Regions from separate parts of the Siccibacter colletis genome, predicted to be linked through region 1. Evidence: predicted binding sites of a transcription regulator. Region 1 holds the regulator's gene; each other region holds the start of a gene.

Region 1 (5,657 bases):
GCCGCGGTGGGTTATTCACTCGGCGGCAACATGCTGGCCTGCCTGATGGCGAAACAGGGCAGCGACTGTCTGCTTGATGCTGGCGTCGTGGTTTCCGCCCCGCTGCTGCTGGAGCAGTGCTGCTACCACATGGAAAAAGGCTTCAGTCGTTTCTACCAGCGTTATCTGCTCAACCTGCTGAAAGCCAACGCGGCGCGCAAGCTGCACGCCTATCCCGGCACGTTACCGGTCAGTATCAAGCAGCTGAAGCAGATCCGCGGCTTGCGCGACTTCGACGATCTTATCACCTCGAAAATCCACGGTTTTGCAGACGCGCTGGACTACTACCGCCAGTGCAGCGCCATGCCGATGCTGCCCAATGTCGCAAAACCGATGCTTATCATCCATGCTAAAGATGATCCCTTTATGGATCATCACGTGATACCCGACCCGACGCTGCTGCCGCCGTCGATTGAATACCAGTTGACCGACCATGGCGGGCATGTGGGTTTCGTAAGCGGTACGCTGCGCCGCCCGCAGATGTGGCTTGAACAGCGTGTGCCTGACTGGCTGACTCACTATCTGGATGTGCGATGATTATTCCCTGGAAAGAACTCGATCCCGACACGCTCGATAACCTGCTCGAATCTTTTGTGTTGCGCGAAGGCACCGATTATGGTGAACATGAACGCAGCCTCGAACAAAAAGTCTCGGACGTAAAACGTCAACTGCAAACGGGCGAAGCGGTACTGGTCTGGTCTGAACTGCATGAAACCATTAACATTATGCCGCGCGGTCAGTTCCACGGCTGACGACGTTCAGAACCTGTTCCCGCCTGTGCAGTGACGTCGCGTACCCATCAAGGGAGTAGTTTCCTATGTCAGCCAGGCACCCGATTATTGCCGTGACCGGCTCCAGCGGAGCCGGTACCACCACCACCAGCCTCGCCTTCCGTAAGATTTTCACCCAGCTCAATCTGCACGCCGCCGAAATCGAGGGCGACAGCTTCCATCGCTACACCCGGCCTGAAATGGACATGGCGATCCGCAAAGCGCGCGATCTCGGTCGCCACATCAGCTACTTCGGCCCGGAAGCTAACGACTTCGGCCTGCTGGAAGAGACATTCAGCGAATACGGGCGCAGCGGCAGCGGCCAGTCGCGTAAATACCTTCATACTTACGATGAAGCAGTGCCGTGGAATCAGGTTCCCGGCACCTTCACGCCGTGGCAGCCGCTCCCGGAGCCAACGGACGTGCTGTTCTACGAAGGGCTGCACGGCGGTGTGGTCACGCCGCAGCACGACGTGGCGCAGCATGTTGATCTGCTGGTGGGCGTGGTGCCCATCGTTAACCTTGAATGGATCCAGAAGCTGGTGCGTGATACCAGCGAGCGCGGTCACTCGCGCGAGGCGGTAATGGACTCCGTGGTGCGTTCGATGGAGGATTACATCAACTTCATCACCCCGCAGTTCTCGCGCACCCATATCAACTTCCAGCGCGTGCCGACGGTGGATACCTCCAACCCATTCGCAGCGAAAACTATCCCGTCGCTGGACGAGAGTCTGGTGGTGATCCACTTCCGCAATCTGGAGGGCATCGATTACCCCTGGCTGCTGGCCATGCTGCAGGGTTCATTTATTTCTCACATGAATACGTTAGTGGTGCCGGGCGGCAAGATGGGGCTGGCGATGGAGCTGATTATGATGCCGCTGGTGCAGCGGTTGATGGAAGGGAAAAAAATCGAATAACGGTGCGGCGCTGACTGCATGAAGCCTGTCAGCGCCGCCCTGCCGTCAGGCTTCAATCACCTCATACGAGTGGGTGATGTTCACCGCTTTCTCCAGCATCAACGCCACCGAGCAGTATTTCTCTGCCGAGAGCGACACCGCCCGCTCTACCGCCGCGTCTTTGAGCGCTTTACCGGTAACGATAAAGTGCAGATTAATGTGCGTGAACAGGCGCGGCGCCTCTTCCCGGCGTTCGGAGGTAAGCTTCACCTCGCAGTTGGTCACGTCGTGACGCCCCTTCTGCAGAATCGACACTACGTCAATCGCGCTACAACCACCTGCGGCCATCAGTACCATCTCCATCGGGCTTGGCGCTTTATCGCCGGAGTTGCCGTCCATCAGCACCTGATGCCCGGAGGCAGATTCACCCAGGAAGGTCAGGCCTTCCACCCATTTAACACGTGCCTGCATTTGCCTTCTCCTGACTTGCTGATTTGACGACAGATTACTCGTCGCCCGCAAAACAGGCAACGAAAGGCGACCTGCGTCAAGCTGAAACGAGACAATACAAGACACTCATGAAAAGCTATGCTAAAACAGTCTGGCTGTAATCATGTAACATTGATGTTATGCATGTATGCGGCGGATTTTACTCATTAAAGGCGACGAAATCTGACGAGCGCCACTTCCCGGGATGCGGGAATATATGACAGCAACCCCAGAGCAGGGGCATAACCCGGACTCTGGAGCCAGTTTATAACAGAGGATAACAGCGCATGGTGCTTGGCAAACCGCAAACAGACCCGACTCTTGAATGGTTCTTGTCTCATTGCCACATTCATAAGTACCCATCTAAGAGCACGCTGATTCACCAGGGTGAAAAAGCGGAAACGTTGTACTACATCGTTAAAGGCTCAGTGGCAGTGCTGATCAAAGATGAAGAAGGCAAGGAGATGATCCTGTCCTATCTGAATCAGGGTGACTTTATTGGCGAGCTTGGCCTGTTTGAAGAGGGCCAGGAGCGTAGCGCCTGGGTTCGCGCGAAAACCGCCTGTGAAGTCGCTGAGATCTCCTATAAAAAATTCCGTCAGCTGATCCAGGTGAACCCGGACATCCTGATGCGCCTCTCCTCGCAGATGGCGCGTCGCTTGCAGGTCACCTCCGAGAAAGTGGGCAACCTCGCCTTCCTCGACGTAACCGGCCGTATCGCCCAGACCCTGCTGAACCTTGCAAAGCAGCCTGACGCGATGACCCACCCGGACGGAATGCAGATCAAAATTACCCGTCAGGAAATTGGCCAGATCGTGGGCTGCTCCCGCGAAACCGTAGGCCGTATTCTGAAAATGCTGGAAGATCAGAACCTGATCTCCGCACACGGTAAAACCATCGTGGTTTACGGAACCCGTTAAGCCGCTTCGCAACGGCGTGTTACGCGAGTAGCACGCCGTTGTTGTCTCTGCTCGTTGGCTATGTGGCGCAGGCTGATTTACCACCCCGAAGTTAACTACGCACTCCGACAAACGCTGGTGCTCTGTATTCCCGTGGCGGTGGGCCTGATACTGGGCCATCTGCAACAGGGCTTGCTCTTCTCGCTGGTGCCTGCCTGCTGCAATATTGCCGGGCTGGATACACCTCATAAACGCTTCTTCAAACGCCTGTTTATCGGCGGCTCGCTGTTTGCCCTCAGTAGTCTCGCAGTCCAGCTTCTGCTTTATCAGCAACTTCCTCTGCCGATTATTCTGAGCGTCATGGCGCTGGTGCTTGGCGTGACGGCGGAGATCAGCAGCCTGCATGCGCGCCTGCTCCCGGCCTCGCTTATCGCCGCGATCTTTACCCTAAGCCTCGCCGGCAACATGCCGGTCTGGCAACCAATGCTCATCTACACCCTCGGCACGCTGTGGTACGGCGCGTTCAACTGGTTCTGGTTCTGGCTGTGGCGTGAACAGCCGCTGCGGGAGACACTCAGTCTGCTCTATCGCGAACTGGCGAGCTACTGTGAAGCGAAATACAGCATGCTTACCCGGCATACCGACCCGGATACCGCGCTACCGCCATTGCTGGCACATCAGCAGAAGGTGGTGGATCTCATCAGCCAGTGTTATCAGCAGCTGCACATGCTGGCCGCCAACCGCCAGAATGATTACCGGCGCCTGCTGCGCGCGTTCCAGATTGCGCTCGACCTGCAGGAGCATATCTCGGTCAGCCTGCACCAGCCGGAAGAGGTACAAAAGCTGGTGAAGCAGACCCACGCCGAAAAAGTCATTCGCTGGACAGCGCAAACTGTCGCCGGCCGGCTGCGCACGCTTGCCGACGATATTCTCTATCACCGCTATCCGACGCGTTTTTCGATGGATAAGCAGAGCGAAGCGCTGGAAAAGATCGCCCGTCAGCATCCCGATAACCCGGTCGGGCAATTTTTTGATTATCACTTCAGCCGCATCGCCCGCGTGCTGCGCACCCAGCGCCCTCTGTACGTGCGCGACATGATGGAGGACCGGCAGCGCCGCCTGCCGCTGTTCCCGGCGTTAAAAAGTTACCTCTCTTTTAAATCTGCGGCCCTGCGCAACGCCGCGCGTATCGCCGTGATGCTGAGCATCGCCAGCCTGGTGGGCAACGCGTTTCATCTGCCGAAACCGTACTGGATCCTGATGACCATTATGTTCGTTACCCAGAACGGCTACGGCGCCACGCGGGTGCGGATCTTCCACCGTGCTGGCGGCACCATGGCGGGGCTGCTGATTGCCGGCGTGGCGCTGCATTTCCACTTCCCGGAAGGATTCGCCCTGCTGGCGATGCTGGCGATTACGCTGGTGAGCTATCTGATCATCCGCAAAAGCTACGGCTGGGCGACGATAGGCTTTACCGTCACGGCGGTGTACACCCTGCAGCTGATTACCCTGAACGCTGAGCAGTTTATCCTGCCGCGCTTAGTCGATACCTTGATTGGCTGTCTGATTGCCTTTGGCGGGATGGTATGGCTGTGGCCGCAGTGGCAGACCGGTCTGCTGCGGCAGAATGCGCACGATGCGCTGGAGGCGGATCAGGACGCGCTACGCCTGATCCTCAGTGATAACCCCGGGGCGACACCGCTGGCGTGGCAGCGTATGCGCGTGAACCAGGCGCACAACGCGGTGTATAACTCCCTTAACCAGGCGATGCAGGAGCCGGGCTTCAACACGCACTATCTGGCGGACATGAAGCTGTGGGTGACCCACAGTCAGTTCGTGGTCGAGCACATCAACGCCATCACAACGCTGGCCCGGGAACACAACATGCTGACGCCGCAGCTGGCCGAACGCTATCTGCAATCCTGTGAGATTGCCATTCAGCGCTGCCAGCAGCGGCTGGAGTATGACGCGCCGTCAGCGAGCAACGACGTAACCATTATCGAACCGCCAGAGTCGTTGCCCTCAGGCCCGCTCACCACCATGGAGCAGCACCTGCAGCGCATTCTCAGCCACCTGAGCACCATGCATACCATTTCGTCCGTGGCCTGGCGCCAGCGGCCTCAGCATGGGATCTGGTTGAAGCGACGGCTGCGCGGCGAAAGCTGATCAGCCGTTAACCACCTTACCTACCGCCGCGGCGAAGCGCGCCATCCCATGGTCGATCTCATCTTCTTCCACCACCAGCGATGGGGCAAAACGCATCACGTTCGGCCCGGCATTCAGCACCATCACGCCTTCACTGGCAGCGGCATACAGCAGGTCACGCGCACGCCCGGCGTACTGCGGTTGCAGCTCCGCGCCAATAAGCAGACCCATGCCACGAATATCGCTGAACACGTCGTACTGCTGATTAATCTGCTGCAGGTGCGCAACGAACTGCTGGCGACGGGCAAGCACGCCGTCCAGCACTTCAGGAGTATTAATGATATCGAATGCCGCGCCCGCCACCGCGCAGGCCAGCGGGTTGCCACCGTAGGTGGAACCGTGCGAACCAACGTGGAAAG
Region 2 (5,657 bases), 240 kb from region 1:
CTCTTTCGCCCACGCCACCCAGCGGCTGAAATGCTCGGGCTTAATGGCATCGCGGCTGACCGGGGTGTCGGATTCCAGGTAAATGGCGTGCAGATTCAGGCGTTTTGGCCCGGGAATGAGGGAGAACGCCAGCTCCAGATCGGCGCGCAGCTCCCGGGCATTACGCGCTTTGCCCGGATAGTTGCCGGTGGCCTGAATGCCGCCGGTGAGTTGCCCCTCGGGGTTCTCAAACCCGGCAACGTCATCCCCCTGCCAGCAGTGAACGGAGACCGGCAGTCTGTCGAGCTGGCGCAGCGCCGCCTCGGCATCCACGCCCACGGCCGCAAAGCGCTCCTTCGCAATCATCCAGGCCTGTTCTCGTTGAGTTGTCATGCGCAAAGCTCCTTTGTTTGACGTTGTTGCTGAAACTGCGCAACGTGGCGTGCAATTTCGCTATCGGAATTGGGTGTGAAGGTGACGAGCGGCTGACGGGCCGTCACCCGGCGACGGAAATCCCCGACGTCGCGGATGTCGTCGAGGGTCATAAGCTGGATGGCGATGTTGCCGAGGGTGGAGGCTTCCACTGGCCCGGCGATCACCGGAATGCCGCAGGCGTCGGCGCAGAGCTGATTCAGCAGCGGGTTCTGACAGCCGCCGCCGTCAATGTGCAGACTGCGAAACGGCGTACCGCGCAGTGCGGCCAGCTCGTGCAGCACCTCAGCGTAGAGCAGCGCCAGGCTGTCGAAGATGCAGCGTGCCAGCGCGGCATCGTCCTGCGGCACCGGCTGGTGGCGCTCAGCGCAGGCTGCCTGAATTTCGACGCTCATGTTGTCCGGGTTGATAAAGCGATCGTCGTTGGGATTGATCAGGTTAAGACAGGCGGGCAACGCCGCGGCGCGGAGGATCAGGTCCGGCAGATCGCTCACCTGCTGCTCTTTGACCACGCGCTGCAGCAGCCACAGCCCCATGATGTTCTTCAGCACCCGGTAGCGGCCTTCGGCACCGCCCTCGTTGGTGATGTTGGCCGCCAGCGCGGCCTCGTTTGTCCAGGGCGTGCGGCTTTCAAAGCCCATCAGCGACCAGGTGCCGGAGGAGAGATATGCCGCGTCGTGATGAGCCAGCGGGGCAGCAATCACCGCGCTGGCGGTATCGTGAGAGGCGACGCTCACCACCGGAATGGCATCGCCCTGCGGGCTGTGCCAGTGACCAATGACGTTGCCGGGATGGGTTGGCGTTCCGAACAGGCGGCGCGGCGCGCCTGCCCAGGCCAGCAGCGTCTCGTCCCAGCTGTCGCTGTTGATATTGACCATCTGGGTGGTGGTGGCGTTGGTGTATTCCCAGTTGAGGTTGCCGGTCAGGCGGTAGCTGAAATAGTCCGGGATCAGCAGCGCGTGGGCCGCCTGCTCCAGCCACTGCGGCTGCTGGTCGGCAATGGCGCGAAACTGCCACAGGGTGTTGAAGGGCAGAAACTGAATGCCGGTGCGCTGGTAAATATCAGCGCTGCCCTGCTGCGCAAGCGCCTGCGCCATAATGCCGTCGGTGCGGTGGTCGCGATAGGCCACCGGCAGCCCGACGCGGTTACCGGCGCTGTCGAGCAGCACCATGTCCACGCCCCAGGTATCGATGCCGATGCTGTCAGGTTTGATGCCCTCCGCCGTGACGCAGGTCAGGCCGATAACGATCGCCTGCTCCAGCGCGTCGAGATCCCAGGTATCGAACCCGTCAACCCGGCGCAGCGTATTGGTAAAACGGTGGATTTCGCGCAGCGTCAGATCGCAGCTGGCGCTGTCGTAGCGGGCAAGCATGACGCGGCCGCTGGATGCGCCAAGATCAACCGCAACGCAATGACGAACAGGCATGATGAAGTCCTTCTGATAAACATGCCGTTCAGTCTAAAAAAGGGGCGATGCCTGCCACCTTCTCGCCAGTGACAGCGCCCGCAGGCGGCTGGCAAGAAAGCAAAGATGGACGTGAGGCAGCTCACATTTCAGTAAGGCTCTTCCCTGTGACCCCTGCCGCATTTCTGTTATCTGCCGCGCGGATCTTGAAAAACGCGCAGCCTTTGCGCGCTTTGTTGTCAAAAAGTTAAGGTGAGGCGCCAGGGCGTTAACTACTATCTGGACACTTTCAGGTGGGCGGAGATGATGATGACGGTACTGCATGGCATTGATTTTTTCCCGTCGGGGCGGACATCGCTGGCGATTGAGCCACGCCTGCCGCAGTCCGCGTTTCCGGAGCATCACCATGATTTTCATGAGATTGTCATCGTGGAGCACGGCACCGGTATTCACGTCTTTAACGGCCAACCCTATACCCTGAGCGGCGGCTCGGTCTGCTTCGTGCGCGATCACGATCGCCATCTCTATGAGCACACCGATAACCTCTGCCTGACCAACGTGCTCTACCGCGCGCCGGACGCGTTTTCGTTCCTGTCGGGGCTGGATAAGCTGCTGCCTCAGGAACACGACGGGCATTACCCGTCGCACTGGCGCGTTAACCAGAGCGTGCTTCAGCAGGTGCGCGTGCTGATTGAGCAGATGGACGCGCTGCCGCAGGGCGACGACCCTCATGCGGTCGCAAACCGGGAAATTGTGTTTATGCAGCTGCTGGTGCTGCTGCGTAAAAGCAGCCTCGCAGAAGGGGCGGCAGACAACGATGCGCGGTTGAACCAGCTGATTGCCTGGCTGGAAGATCACTATGCCGATGAGGTGTGCTGGGAAGCGATAGCCGACCGTTTCTCGCTCTCGCTGCGCACGCTGCACCGCCAGCTCAAGCAGCAAACCGGACTCTCGCCGCAGCGCTACCTTAACCGCCTGCGGCTGATCAAAGCGCGTCACCTGCTGCGCCACAGCGACGAGAGCGTGACAGATATCGCTTATCGCTGCGGGTTCGGCGACAGTAACCACTTTTCGACGCTGTTTAAGCGCGAATTCTGCTGGTCACCGCGCGATGTGCGCCAGGGGCGCGACGCGCAGCTTCAGTAACGCGAGGGGAGTCACCGTTTTTTTTACCGAAAGGGCTAATAATGTCAGGTTGTTAGCATCTGAGGTAACGCCGTGGCGGCTCCGCTTATTCTTCGCAAAAACGACTTCTTTGCCTGGCCGGGGCAACCCGTGGCGGTGGCGGACCGCTATCCGCAAAACGTCTTCGCCGAGCACAGCCACGAGTTCTGGGAGCTGGTGCTGGTGTGGCGCGGCAACGGCCTGCACGTGCTTAACGATCGGCCGTACCGCATCACCCGCGGCGACCTGTTTTATATCCGCGCTGAAGATCGTCACAGCTACGCCTCGGTGAACGATCTGGTGCTGCAGAATGTGATCTATTGCCCCGAGCGGCTGCGGCTCAACCTCGACTGGCACAGCCTGATCCCCGGTCTGAATGGCGGCCCGTTCCAGCCCTGGTGGCGGCTCGGCAGCGCGGGCATGACACAGGCGCGCGCCATCATCAGCCAGCTGGAGCAGGAGAGTCACAAGCAGGATGCGCTGAGCGCCACCCTCGCCGAAACGCTGTTTGCCCAGCTCGCCATTACCCTGAAACGCGCCCGCTACGCTACCGATACCGCCAGCCCGGACGAGCCGGAAGCGCTGCTCGACAAGCTGATTACCGCCCTGGCGCGCAGCCTGGAAAAACCGTTTGTGCTGGAGCCGTTCTGCGCTCGTCACCAGTGCAGCGAGCGCACCCTGCGCCAGCAGTTTCGCACCCAGACAGGGATGACCATCAACCAGTACCTGCGCCAGTTGCGCATCTGCCACGCCCAGTATCTGCTGCGCCATAGCGACCTGTTCATCAGTGAAATTGCCATGCGCTGCGGCTTCGAAGACAGCAACTATTTTTCCGTGGTGTTCACCCGCGAAACCGGCATGACGCCCAGCCAGTGGCGTCAGTCCAGCCATCAGGCGGCATAGCTCTCAGCGCTCAGCGTTATAACCTTATAACGAATGCGGCATTGATAAACATTTTCAAGATCATTTAATTAACTATAATGAACCCACTGCTTACGCGGCGTTTACACCTCTGCCGCCCGACAACAATGGAGATGATGATTATGAGTTATACACTGCCATCCCTGCCGTACGCTTATGACGCACTGGAACCGCACTTCGATAAGCAGACGATGGAAATCCATCACACCAGGCATCACCAGACTTATGTAAACAACGCTAACGCGGCGCTGGAAAGCCTGCCGGAGTTCGCTAACCTGCCGGTTGAAGAGCTGATCACCAAACTGGATCAGGTTCCGGCTGACAAGAAAACCGTACTGCGCAACAACGCGGGCGGCCACGCTAACCACAGCCTGTTCTGGAAAGGCCTGAAACTCGGCACCACCCTGCAGGGCGACCTGAAAGCGGCTATCGAGCGCGATTTCGGCAGCGTTGAGAAATTCAAAGAAGAGTTCGAGAAAGCAGCAGCAACCCGTTTCGGCTCCGGCTGGGCGTGGCTGGTTCTGCAGGGCGACAAACTGGCTGTGGTTTCTACCGCAAACCAGGACAGCCCGCTGATGGGCGAAGCGATCTCTGGCGCATCCGGTTTCCCGATCCTGGGTCTGGACGTGTGGGAACACGCTTACTACCTGAAATATCAGAACAAACGTCCTGATTACATCAAAGCGTTCTGGGAAGTTGTGAACTGGGACGAAGCTGCAGCACGTTTCGCAGCGAAAAAATAATCTGTCCTGAGCAGAACGAGCCGACCCCAGGGTCGGCTTTTTTGTGCGCGTTACCCTATGCTGAACAGCGCATCGAGCTGGCTGAGCTGTGCTGCGGTGAGTTCGCCACCTGCATTGCGTGAGCGGGTCTGGCTGTAACCAAACTTGCGTGCCACCACGGTTTTGATGGTGGTCACGAAGTCATCCCCGATAGCGTAAATCGCCGAGTAGCGACTGATATCGCGCTGCACCTCGCACAGGGTCACCAGATCGCCACGGACGAACGCTTCCCTCGCGCGGACAAACAGTTCTGGCACGATGTTGTTCAGGCCAGAGATAATCCCGCCGCCGCCGGTCAGCAGATTGGGGATGTAGTACTCGTCGTAGCCCGACAGCACGGTGAAGTCCGGACGCACCGCCTGGGTGGCGAGGATCATGTTGCGGGTGTGAGACTGGCAATCCACGGTATCTTTGATGCCGGCAAACTGCGGGAACTCTGCGGCCAGCGTCGCGATCAGCTCCGGCGTCAGATCGCATCCTGTGCGTGCCGGGAAGTTGTAAGCAAACCACGGCCCCTGAATCTGACGACCCAGCTCGCGGTAATACGCCAGCAGCTGCGCGCTGGTTTGGCCGTAGTAGTACGGCGGCAGGATCATCACTGCTTCATAGCCGACGCGGTGCGCTTCATCCGCCAGCCGCAGAATATCCGGAATACAGGTCGAGGAGACGTTCACCACCATTGGCGTCGCGCTCATGGCGCGGGCTTCGTGGATCAGCAGCAGACGCTCCTCAAGCGTGAACGAGGCGAACTCGCCGATGCTGCCCATCAGCAAAATGACATCCAGTTTTGCAGCGGTCAGCCGCTCAAGGTGGCGAGCCAGGCCTGTCAGATCGATATTTCCCTGGGTGTCGAGCGGCGTTATAGAGGGGCACCAGACGCCGTTAAATGCGGGCTGTAAAGTCACGTCGTTCTCTCCTTAATCCTGAAATGGCGTTTCACTCCTTTAAGTGATAGCACCTCAGCGCGTCACGC
Region 3 (5,657 bases), 710 kb from region 1:
CGCGTGGGTCACCAGCTGCTTATTGAGCCAGGCTTTCTGCACGCCCTGCCCCAGCGCCTTTCCCACCGGACGCAGCACCCAGGGCACCGGCTTTTTACCAAGGCTACTGAACACCAGTTTCATCATCAGCAGCGGCATCAGCGAGCCTTCGGCATAGTGCAGCCAGAAGCGGCACGCCAGCTTCTCACCCGGCGATTCCGGACGCAGCAGGCTTGCCGGGTCGTAGGTTTCCTGCAGATACTCCAGAATGGCCCCTGATTCCGCGAGGATCAGGCCGTTATCCTCCACCACCGGTGATTTGCCCAGCGGGTGCACTTTCTTCAGCGCGGGCGGGGCCATCATCGTCGGCTCACGCTGATAGCGCACAATCTGGTACGGCAGGTTCAGCTCCTCCAGCGCCCAAATCACACGCTGCGAGCGGGAATTATTAAGGTGGTGAACGATCAGCATGGCGAACCTCCTGGATATTCAATTAATTAACTATAGGAAAGGGTCCGGCCAGACGGCGGAAAATTATCGTTCAGCAATCCCGGCAACCGCCGGGCAGGAAAAATCACTCCTCAAGAAGACGCGCTCCGGTACCCTGGCTGCCCAGGCGATCCTCCGGGTTACGCAGCGGGCAGTCGCGATGCGACAGGCAACCGCAGCCAATGCAGCCATCAAGATCGTCACGCAGCGCTGTCAGGGTGTGAATGCGGCGATCCAGTTCCTCGCGCCACTGGGAGGAGAGCTGCTTCCAGGCTTTGGCGTTGATGCTCTGTCCTTCAGGCAGCACGCCGAGCGCATCCTTAATGGTGCCGAGCGGAATGCCAATGCGCTGCGCTATTTTGATAATCGCGACATAACGCAGCACATCACGCCGGTAACGCCGCTGATTTCCGCCGTTGCGCGTACTCTGAATTAAGCCTTTGCTCTCATAGAAATGCAGCGCCGAAACCGCCACGCCGCTGCGCTTTGCCACTTCACCCGGTGTGAGCAGCGTTTTTACCCGTTGAGTTTTCTTTTCCATGGGGCTTTACCTCAAGTTAACTTGAGGAATTATACTCCTGGCCACACTGAACGGCTAATCGATAACTCAGCACGAGGAAGAGCTATGTCACATCAGGAGATCATCAACACCCTGACGGCGTGGATCGATGAACACATCGATCAACCCATGAATATCGACGTGGTGGCAAAGAAGTCAGGCTATTCAAAATGGTATCTGCAGCGGATGTTCCGTACCGTGAAGCGCCAGACGCTGGGGGAATACATTCGTCAGCGCCGTCTGCTGATGGCGGCGGAAGCGCTGCGCACCACAGAACGGCCCATTTTCGATATTGCGATGGATTACGGTTATGTGTCGCAGCAGACTTTTTCGCGCGTTTTTCGCCGCGAGTTTGACCGCACGCCGACCGACTATCGCCAGAGTGCGTAAGTGACAGGTTACGCGCCTTGCCGGGCAGGCTCCGCCGCCTCAGGTTTATCCATCCAGGCGATAAATCCCTGAGGCGGCAGCGCCTTCGCAAAATACCAGCCCTGGCAATACTGGACGCCACGTTTCAGCAGCCAGCTCACCTGCTCGGCGGTTTCCACCCCTTCGGCAATAATCTTCAGGCGCAGGCTGTGGGCCATATCAATAATATGTTCAGCGACAAGGTGGCTGGTACTGTTGGTGGCGAGCGTGTCGATAAAGGATTTATCGATCTTCAGAATATCGACGTTGAGCGAATAGAGGTTGTGCAGGTTGGAATAGCCGGTGCCGAAATCGTCAATCGCAATTTCATACCCGGCCTGACGAAACGCCTGAATAACCGGCGTGGTTTTAGGGACATCAATAAAGCCCCGCTCGGTAACTTCAATTTTAATCTGCTGCGGGCGCACCTGATGCTGTTTCGCTTTTTCAGCGATCATTGCAATAAGCCGCGGCGAATGAAAATCCGATGCCGACAGGTTGAGCGAAATATAAATATCAGGGTGACGGGCCAGATAATCACCCAGATCGATGAACAGCTGATCGACAACGTAGTCGGTGACCTGGGCAATCATGCCTTCACTTTCCGCCAGCGGAATAAATTCCGCCGGGCTCATTACCGTGCCGTTAAAACCCGGCCAGCGAAGTAGTGCTTCCGCCCCGACACAGCGCCCCTGTCGAATATCAATAATCGGCTGATAATAAAGACGCAGCTGTTGACGGCGCAGCGCACGCTGCAGGCGGCGGCGCGGGGACTTTAGCTGCTGACGAGTGCGCGACCATACCAGCGAGACAATAAGACTACAAATCAGCCCCAGCGGTAGCGTCAGGGTTAACTGATGCCAGAACTGTTCATGAAACCGCGTCATGGTCGTGGAGACAATAATGGCAACCGGACGCGTCGCGGAGCGGGCAATAGTATAAAAGCGCCCGTCGAGCTGGAACGTCTGCTGGTTACGCTGAATCAGCGGACTTAACGTCTGCATATCGGCGTGCGCACTCAGGGAAAAGAATTCGTCGTTAACCGTGTCATAGGTGCCATATACCAGCGAGGTATCGTCAGACATCACATCGCCAAACGCGCGCGGATTAATCACCACAGCATAATTCCCGCGCTGCATATATAACATTTTATAGCCGGCATAAAACGGGGTATCACGATAATAATAAATAGCCGTGTCAGACGTATCGTTGAAATTTGCCCGTCGCAGGGTTAAGGGCGTTGAAAGCGTTAATTGAGTCGAACACAGGAAATTATTTCCGCGGGCATAAACAAGATCTTCAACAAATAAATGCCCGCGCACAATATCGAGCATAAATTTTCGATGATCGTCACTGCATGATGCCCCGCGGAATGACTCTGCCATCGCGCGAGCGCGCATCGCATCATCCACGACAATACTGGTGCGGTTGAGTATTAAGTGTGCGAAGGAGCGCAGGTGATCCCGGGTATCGCTGACCGCACGCAGCTGGGCAAACCAGACGGCAAAAATCACAGGCAATAACACCACCATGATAATACCGGTAATACGCAACGCGTTACGCCCTGCCCTGTGATGCATGATGGTTTGATATCCCTGCAAAACGTGTCACTTTTGACCGCGTTGAGACATTCACAAAATCGCATTACGGTGCATGAAGAGCGGCATTTTAGCAACTGACTTTTGTATTTCAGGCGGCCTGCTGAGGGCTGCTGATAATATAAGCAAATTGCCTAAAGCTAAATTCAGATGCTGCCATTACGGGGTGACGTTTTTTATTTTCTGCGGGTTGTGCTTTTTTTATTCTCAACGTTAAACACGAAAAAACCAGACGCTGCTGTTAAAAGTGCATCTGGGGTCAGCCGCCAGGTGCGGGCCAACGTGAGATTTGTAAAACCGGGGCGTAAAGCGGCGCGGCATCTGGCGAATTAATAACCAAACGTGATATAGTTCACACAACTCTTGTAACAGAGTGCAATTTCCTGTTTATGATATTTTCTCCGCGGCGTACATCTGCCTGATGTGCTGGCGGAGGTGGTTTTCTGTTGAGGATGTTTTGATGGCTACCATCACTACCGGCGTATTACTGATGCGCTGGCCGTTACTGAGTGCGCTGCTGATGTTTATGGCCAGCACGCTGCATATTCAGCTGCGTAAGACTGACTATCGCGGTCTTGCAATCGTCTGCACCGGCCTCGGTATCGCGGCTGCCTGCTGGTTCGCCACGGGTCTGCTGGGCATCACCCTGCTCGATATCGCCCGCGTCTGGGCCAATATTAAGACCATTATGGTGGATATGGCGTATCAGGCACCGCCGCAGTTTCCGGTGATGTAACCTCCGGTTTGCCTGCGTTTCAGCGTAGCGGAAATGAAATGACATAAAAAAAGCCTCTGTAAACAGAGGCTTTTTTGTTTCCGAATGCAAACAGTGCTGCAAATCAGAACGGGATGTCGTCATCGAAATCCATCGGCGGTTCGTTAGACTGCGCTGGGGCATTGTTCTGCTGCTGCGGGCGAGACTGCGCGCCGCCGCTGAACTGGTTGCCGCCCTGCGGCTGCTGAGGCTGACCCCAACCGCCCTGCTGCTGCTGACCGCCGCCCATGCCGCCGCCAGCCGGTGCACCGCCGCCCTGACGGCCACCCAGCATCTGCATGGTGCCGCCAACGTTAACCACGACTTCCGTGGTGTACTTCTCAACACCGGCCTGGTCGGTCCATTTGCGGGTCTGCAGGGAACCTTCGATATAAACCTGAGAACCTTTGCGCAGGTATTCACCGGCCACTTCAGCCAGCTTGCCGAACAGCACAACGCGGTGCCATTCAGTTTTCTCTTTGGTTTCGCCGGTTTGTTTGTCGCGCCATGACTCTGACGTGGCCAGGGTAATGTTGGCAACTGCGCCACCATTCGGCATATAGCGCACTTCCGGGTCCTGACCCAGATTCCCGACGAGAATCACCTTGTTTACGCCTCTGCTGGCCATGTTCATGTCTCCTGAAAAACGATTCTTTAAGAGTGTAAACCGTGAAGTCTACCATTGAAACCGCGCAGTGTAATCGCTGGGAGGCTCATTCCACAATGTCTTTCCCGATAAACATTTTTGCAGCCTCATCCGGAAAGCGCCTCCCAATACTGTATATCCATTCAGGTTAATTTGTGTCATAATTAGCCGTTTCAGATCGCCGGTTGTCCTTCTGTCTCCGGCCGCGATGACATGACCGTCGCTATGTCGCTGTTATGTCACTCAAGGTGGAGAAAATACCAGGCTTACGCGTTTATTCCGGGAAAGGTGAATGGATAAGATCGAAGTTCGGGGCGCCCGCACCCATAATCTCAAAAACATCAATCTCGTTATCCCTCGCGACAAACTGATTGTCGTTACCGGGCTTTCGGGTTCAGGCAAATCCTCTCTGGCTTTTGACACCCTTTATGCGGAAGGGCAGCGTCGCTACGTCGAGTCGCTCTCGGCCTATGCGCGTCAGTTCCTGTCCCTGATGGAAAAGCCGGATGTCGATCATATCGAAGGGCTGTCGCCCGCGATCTCTATCGAGCAGAAATCCACCTCGCACAACCCGCGCTCGACCGTGGGGACCATCACCGAAATTCACGACTATCTGCGTCTGCTTTATGCCCGCGTCGGCGAGCCGCGCTGTCCGGATCATGACGTGCCGCTGGCGGCGCAGACCGTCAGCCAGATGGTCGATAACGTGCTGGCGCAGCCGGAAGGTAAACGCCTGATGCTGCTGGCGCCCATCATCAAAGAGCGCAAAGGTGAGCACACCAAAACGCTGGAGAACCTCGCAAGCCAGGGTTATATCCGCGCGCGTATCGACGGTGAAGTGTGCGATCTCTCCGATCCGCCGAAGCTTGAGCTGCAGAAGAAACACACCATTGAAGTGGTCATCGATCGTTTTAAGGTACGTGAAGATCTGACCCAGCGCCTGGCCGAGTCGTTTGAAACCGCGCTGGATCTCTCCGGCGGCACCGCGATAGTTGCCGACATGGACGACACCAGCGTGCCTGAACTGCTGTTCTCAGCGAACTTCGCCTGCCCGATCTGCGGCTACAGCATGCGCGAGCTGGAACCGCGTCTGTTCTCGTTCAACAACCCGGCCGGTGCCTGCCCGACCTGTGACGGCCTGGGCGTGCAGCAGTATTTCGACCCGGACCGCGTGATCCAGAACGGTGAGCTGTCGCTGGCCGGCGGTGCGATCCGCGGCTGGGA
Region 4 (5,657 bases), 450 kb from region 1:
GCGCCGTGGTGTGCGCAATGTGGTGATGGACGATGCCTGCCGGACCATGCTGGCGCTGATGGCCGAGCATAACGACGGCAGTCTGAACCCCGGCGTGGAGCATGAGCTGCGCCTGCTGCTGGCTGCGCTGCCACCGTTTTATACCGATGCGCCGGTCATTCTGGCCGCCGATCCGGACGGACAGCAGGGTGTGGCCGGGGAACTGCGCCGCCGCGCTGATTTCCGCCATCGCACCCTGTTTACCGGACATATGAATCATTACGCCCGCGAGCAGCACCGGATGGGCGAGGTCGATTTTTGCCGCTGGAACGTCCACCCCACCCGACGCTGTCTGCAAAGGCTGGCGGCAATGCTGGCGTGTCACCAGCTGGTGCCGCTGTTTACGCCAATTGATGACGCTGCACGCTGGCAGCATACGCTGGGCTGCGACATCGTCACCCGGCCCGGTTTCAGGATGGAAACATGACGCTACTGCCAAAACCCTTTGTTTTTGTTCGTCACGGCGAAACGCCGCTCAACCGCGATCGCCTGATTGGCGGGCGCACCGACGTGCCGCTCTCGGCGCGGGGCGAAGATCAGGCCCAACACGCGTCGGCGCTGCTGGCGCAGCGTCGCTGGAGCCTGGTTGCCGTCAGTCCGCAGCAGCGCGCGCGTCGTACCGCCGAACTGGCGTTGCCCGGCGCGGCGATGACCATTGTGCCTGACCTGCGCGAGCGCGACTGGGGCGATCTGGAGTGCCGTCCGCTCAGCGAACAAACCCCGTATGAAGTGACGCCGCCGAACGGCGAAGCCTGGCTGCCTTTCTGCACCCGCGTGACGGACGCGCTGAATGCGCTGCTGGCCGACTACGATACGCCGTTAGTGATCGCGCACTCTGGCGTGTTCCGCGTGATCCGCCTGCTGGCAACCGGCACGCCCCACGGCGAACGGGTCGGCAACGTCGCCCCGCTGTGGATCCTGCCCGGCGCCTCCCCTGACGACTGGAAAATTATTCCCCTGGAGAAGATGAATGCATTCTGAACACTGTGTGATTGTGGATATCGACGGCACGCTGGCTGAATTTGATGCTGAAGCGGTGCGCGAGTGGGTGTTAGGCCCGGAGAAGCAGTGGCAGCCGTTCTTTGAGCACATGGCGGAGGCGCAGCCCTGCGAGGCTATCAGCCGGCTCGTAGGCATTCTGAGCGCTCAGCAGCAGAAGATCGTGCTGTGCAGCGGACGCCCCGCCGCTTTTCGTCGCCATACCGAGACGTGGCTTGAGCGTCATGGCATTCCGTTCGACGCGCTCTATCTGCGCCCGGATGGGGAAGATACGCTGCCGGATGAAGTGGTGAAACAGGCGCTGCTGCGCCAGATAAAAGCGGACGGCTATACGCCGTGGCTGGTGATTGACGATCGCCAGGCGGTAGTGGATTTCTGGCGCGCGGAAGGGCTGACCTGTCTGCAGTGCGCACCGGGCGATTTTTAAGCCGCCCGGCGGCGGGAGCTTAGCCTTTCTTATTACCGTACTGCGCGAACCAGGCCAGCATACGCTGCCAGCCATCTTTCGCAGAGGCTTCGTGATAGCTCGGACGGTAATCCGCATTGAACGCATGACCGGCGTCCGGGTAGACGACAATCTCGGTTTTGTCGGCATTGGCAGCGCGAAGCGCCTGGCGCATGATTTCCACGCTCTCCAGCGGTATACCGGTATCCTGCGCGCCGTACAAACCGAGCACCGGAGCGGTGAGTTCGGTCGCAATATCCACCGGGTGGGTTGGCGAGTTCAGGGTTTTGTCTCCCACCAGCTTGCCGTACCAGGCCACCGCGGCCTTCAGCTGCGGGTTATGCGCCGCGTACAGCCAGGCGATGCGTCCGCCCCAGCAGAAACCGGTCACCATTAAACGATGGGCATCGCCGCCGTTGCGACCCGCCCAGTTAGCGACATGATCGAGATCCGCCAGCACCTGCGCGTCCGGCACCTTTGACACAAGGTTGCTCAGCAGCGCCTGAATATCGGTGTATTCACTGGCATCGCCCTGACGGAAATAGAGCTCCGGCGCCACGGCGAGATAGCCTTCCAGCGCCAGACGGCGGCAGATATCGCGGATATGCTCGTGAACGCCAAAAATTTCCTGAATAACAATCACAACCGGCAGCGGCCCGCTTACTTCTTTTGGACGCGCATGCCAGGCCGGCATGTTATCGCCCTGGGTCGGAATGGTGGTTTCGCCCGCGTGAATCGCGTTGTCGGGGGTCTGAATGGTCGTTTCCGCGACCGGTGTCACCGCACTGGCGAATCCCGGCTTATTATTGGTTGTGCTGTCAGTCGTCATGGCAGTCTCCGTACCCGTTAGTAGCGCATTCAAATAACTATAGACTGCACGTTACCAAATCACAGCGCCGGGAAAAGGGCATACGGATGAAAACGACGCGCGGCAGAGCTAAATTATGTGATTGTTATCACTAAAATATGGAAAATGAGTGCAACAACTTTCCGCCAAAGTGAATGCGGTCACGAAATTTCCGGAAGTGCTTCGGTAAAGTACCGTTTTGCTGCTTCTGACAAACCGAACTACAGAGGAGTCACTTATGTCCAGGTCTGATGTTTTTCATCTCGGTCTCACCAAAAACGATTTACAGGGCGCAACGCTGGCCATTGTGCCCGGCGACCCGGAGCGAGTGGAAAAGATCGCCGCGCTGATGGATAACCCGGTGAAACTGGCGTCGCACCGCGAGTTCACCTCCTGGCGTGCCGAACTGGATGGCAAACCGGTGATTATCTGCTCTACCGGCATCGGCGGTCCGTCTACCTCTATTGCTGTGGAAGAACTGGCGCAGCTCGGCATTCGCACTTTCCTGCGCGTGGGAACCACCGGCGCTATTCAGCCGCACATTAACGTCGGCGACGTGCTGGTGACCACCGCCTCGGTACGCCTTGACGGTGCCAGCCTGCATTTCGCGCCGATGGAATACCCGGCGGTGGCGGATTTCGCCTGTACTACCGCACTGGTTGAAGCGGCAAAAGCCGTAGGCGCGACCACGCATATCGGTGTAACGGCATCTTCCGACACCTTCTACCCGGGCCAGGAGCGCTACGACACCTTCTCCGGCCGCGTTGTCAGCCGCTATAAAGGCTCAATGGAAGAGTGGCAGTCCATGGGCGTGATGAACTACGAAATGGAATCGGCCACGCTGCTGACCATGTGTTCCAGCCAGGGCCTGCGCGCCGGGATGGTGGCAGGGGTGATCGTCAACCGCACCCAGCAAGAGATCCCGAACGCGGAAACCATGAAAAAAACCGAAAGCCACGCGGTGAAAATCGTGGTCGAGGCGGCGCGCCGCCTGCTGTAATCTCCCCTCAGGCCAGCGCCCGCTGGCCTTTATTTTGCGTAACGCCTCGCACGAAACCGCTTGTTACCCGAAAAAGACTTCCAAACTGGACATCTGTACAGCACAATTCGATTTTGCATCACGTACGCGGTTCATGCAGGAGGCGTAATGGAAATCTCACTGTTGCTGATGGTCGCCGTGGCGCTGGTTGGCGCACTAACCGGCTGGCTTGGCGCAAGTCTGCGCAATGCGCAACGTCAGGCGGCACTGCTGGCCGAGCAGCGCGATCTCTACGGTGAGCTTAGCGCCGCCCGCCAGCAACTGGCCCAGAGCGAACACTGGCGCGACGAGTGCGGCCTGCTGGATAACGAACTGCGTAGCCTGCGCGAGATCAACAGCTCACTGGAAGCCGATCTGCGCGAGGTCTCAACCCGCCTTGAAACTACCCGGATGAACGCGGACGACAAGCTGCGGCAGATGATCAACAGCGAGCAGCGCCTGAGCGAGCAGTTTGAAATCCTCGCTAACCGCATCTTTGAACAGAGCCATCGCCGGGTGGAAGAGCAGAACCGCCAGAGCCTGAACGGGCTGCTTACTCCGCTGCGCGAGCAGCTCGACGGCTTTCGTCGTCAGGTGCAGGACAGCTTCGGGCAGGAAGCGCGCGAGCGCCATACGCTGGCCCATGAAATCCGCAATCTGCAGCAGTTGAACGCCCAGATGGCACAGGAGGCGGTCAACCTGACGCGCGCGCTGAAAGGCGACAATAAAACCCAGGGCAACTGGGGCGAAGTGGTACTGGCGCGGGTGCTTGAGGCGTCCGGCCTGCGCGAAGGCCACGAGTACCAGACCCAGGTCAGCATCAATACCGAAGCGCAAAGTCGTATGCAGCCTGACGTTATAGTGCGTCTGCCGCAGAATAAAGATGTGGTGATCGACTCGAAAATGACGCTGGTGGCGTGGGAGCGTTACTTCAACGCCGAAGATGACTACACCCGCGATCTGGCGCTTACTGAACACATCGCCTCGGTGCGCAACCATATCCGCTTGCTGGGGCGCAAAGATTACCATCAGCTTCCCGGTCTGCGCTCGCTGGACTACGTGCTGATGTTTATTCCGGTCGAACCCGCTTTTCTGATGGCGATCAACCAGCAGCCGGAGCTCATCAACGAAGCCCTGAAAAATAACATCATGCTGGTCAGCCCTACCACGCTGCTGGTGGCGCTGCGCACTATCTCTAACCTCTGGCGCTACGAGCACCAGAGCCGTAACGCCCAGCAGATCGCTGACCGGGCGAGCCGCCTGTACGACAAAATGCGCCTGTTTGTGGACGACATGTCCGCCATCGGACAGAGCCTCGATAAAGCGCAGGACAATTACCGCGAAGCGATGAAAAAGCTCACCACCGGGCGTGGAAACGTGCTGGCGCAGGCCGATGCGTTTCGCGAGCTGGGGGTAGAAATCAAGCGCGAGATTAATCCGGAACTGGTGGATCAGGCGACAGCTCAGGACGTGGAGTTTCGTCTGCGCGCCGGGCGGGATGACGTATAACCCGCTAAGCTGAACAAGCACTTAGCGGCGGCATCATCGCTGTAGCATCCGGGTACAGCGGGCTGCGAAGGCGGTTGAATCATAGGGCAATTGCGCCCAATCTGTTACACTTCATGGACATTTCATTAATAAGCAGGCATCGAGATGGCTGAAAATTCTCAAGAGACGACGCACTTTGGTTTCCAGACCGTAGCAAAAACGGAAAAAGCCGAGAAAGTGGCGCAGGTTTTTCACTCCGTTGCGGCCAAATACGACGTAATGAACGACCTGATGTCGTTTGGCATCCACCGTTTGTGGAAGCGTTTCACAATTGACTGCAGCGGCGTGCGTCGCGGTCAGAAGGTGCTCGACCTGGCAGGCGGGACCGGCGATCTGACCGCAAAATTCTCCCGCCTGGTTGGCGAATCCGGCAAGGTTGTGCTGGCAGATATTAATGACTCGATGCTGAAAATGGGGCGTGAAAAGCTGCGTAATGTTGGCGTTGTCGGCAACGTTGAGTACGTGCAGGCGAACGCGGAAGCGCTGCCGTTCCCGGACAACACCTTTGACTGCATTACCATCTCTTTTGGCCTGCGTAACGTCACCGATAAAGAAAAAGCGCTGCGCTCCATGTTCCGCGTGCTGAAGCCAGGTGGTCGTCTGCTGGTACTGGAATTCTCTAAGCCGACCATTGAGCCGCTGAGCAAAGCCTATGACGCCTACTCGTTCCACGTGCTGCCGCGCGTCGGCGAGCTGGTAGCCAGCGATGCAGAAAGCTATCGCTATCTTGCCGAGTCCATCCGCATGCATCCGGACCAGGA

What was found. The regulator CRP, encoded in region 1, controls carbon source genes, mostly activating them, when cyclic AMP is high. The targets are predictions, from matches to a motif close to ATGTGANNNNNNTCACAT.
Region 2: the regulator CRP is predicted to act here: its motif matches at 1,948-1,965, upstream of rhaB (rhamnulokinase).
Region 3: the regulator CRP is predicted to act here: its motif matches at 3,374-3,391, upstream of KFZ77_RS17655 (YjcB family protein).
Region 4: the regulator CRP is predicted to act here: its motif matches at 2,428-2,445, upstream of udp (uridine phosphorylase).

What each region holds. Positions count from the first base shown of each region.
Region 1 covers NZ_CP074352.1:327,760-333,416, reverse strand. Annotated here, with positions in the region: gene KFZ77_RS01565 (hydrolase) at 1-576, shown strand, start outside; gene KFZ77_RS01560 (YheU family protein) at 573-791, shown strand; gene KFZ77_RS01555 (phosphoribulokinase) at 857-1,726, shown strand; gene KFZ77_RS01550 (OsmC family protein) at 1,772-2,176, opposite strand; gene crp (cAMP-activated global transcriptional regulator CRP) at 2,482-3,114, shown strand; gene KFZ77_RS01540 (YccS/YhfK family putative transporter) at 3,175-5,259, shown strand; gene argD (bifunctional acetylornithine/succinyldiaminopimelate transaminase) at 5,260-5,657, opposite strand, start outside.
Region 2 covers NZ_CP074352.1:89,995-95,651, forward strand. Annotated here, with positions in the region: gene KFZ77_RS00475 (L-rhamnose isomerase) at 1-372, opposite strand, end outside; gene rhaB (rhamnulokinase) at 369-1,838, opposite strand; gene rhaS (HTH-type transcriptional activator RhaS) at 2,127-2,963, shown strand; gene rhaR (HTH-type transcriptional activator RhaR) at 3,036-3,884, shown strand; gene sodA (superoxide dismutase [Mn]) at 4,025-4,645, shown strand; gene KFZ77_RS00500 (dihydrodipicolinate synthase family protein) at 4,696-5,589, opposite strand.
Region 3 covers NZ_CP074352.1:3,685,087-3,690,743, forward strand. Annotated here, with positions in the region: gene KFZ77_RS17635 (glutathione S-transferase family protein) at 1-450, opposite strand, end outside; gene soxR (redox-sensitive transcriptional activator SoxR) at 554-1,009, opposite strand; gene soxS (superoxide response transcriptional regulator SoxS) at 1,094-1,417, shown strand; gene KFZ77_RS17650 (EAL domain-containing protein) at 1,426-3,015, opposite strand; gene KFZ77_RS17655 (YjcB family protein) at 3,494-3,769, shown strand; gene ssb1 (single-stranded DNA-binding protein SSB1) at 3,873-4,415, opposite strand; gene uvrA (excinuclease ABC subunit UvrA) at 4,726-5,657, shown strand, end outside.
Region 4 covers NZ_CP074352.1:3,942,744-3,948,400, reverse strand. Annotated here, with positions in the region: gene KFZ77_RS18860 (MBL fold metallo-hydrolase) at 1-466, shown strand, start outside; gene KFZ77_RS18855 (histidine phosphatase family protein) at 463-1,020, shown strand; gene KFZ77_RS18850 (phosphatase domain-containing protein) at 1,010-1,465, shown strand; gene KFZ77_RS18845 (dienelactone hydrolase family protein) at 1,485-2,312, opposite strand; gene udp (uridine phosphorylase) at 2,569-3,330, shown strand; gene rmuC (DNA recombination protein RmuC) at 3,478-4,857, shown strand; gene ubiE (bifunctional demethylmenaquinone methyltransferase/2-methoxy-6-polyprenyl-1,4-benzoquinol methylase UbiE) at 5,002-5,657, shown strand, end outside.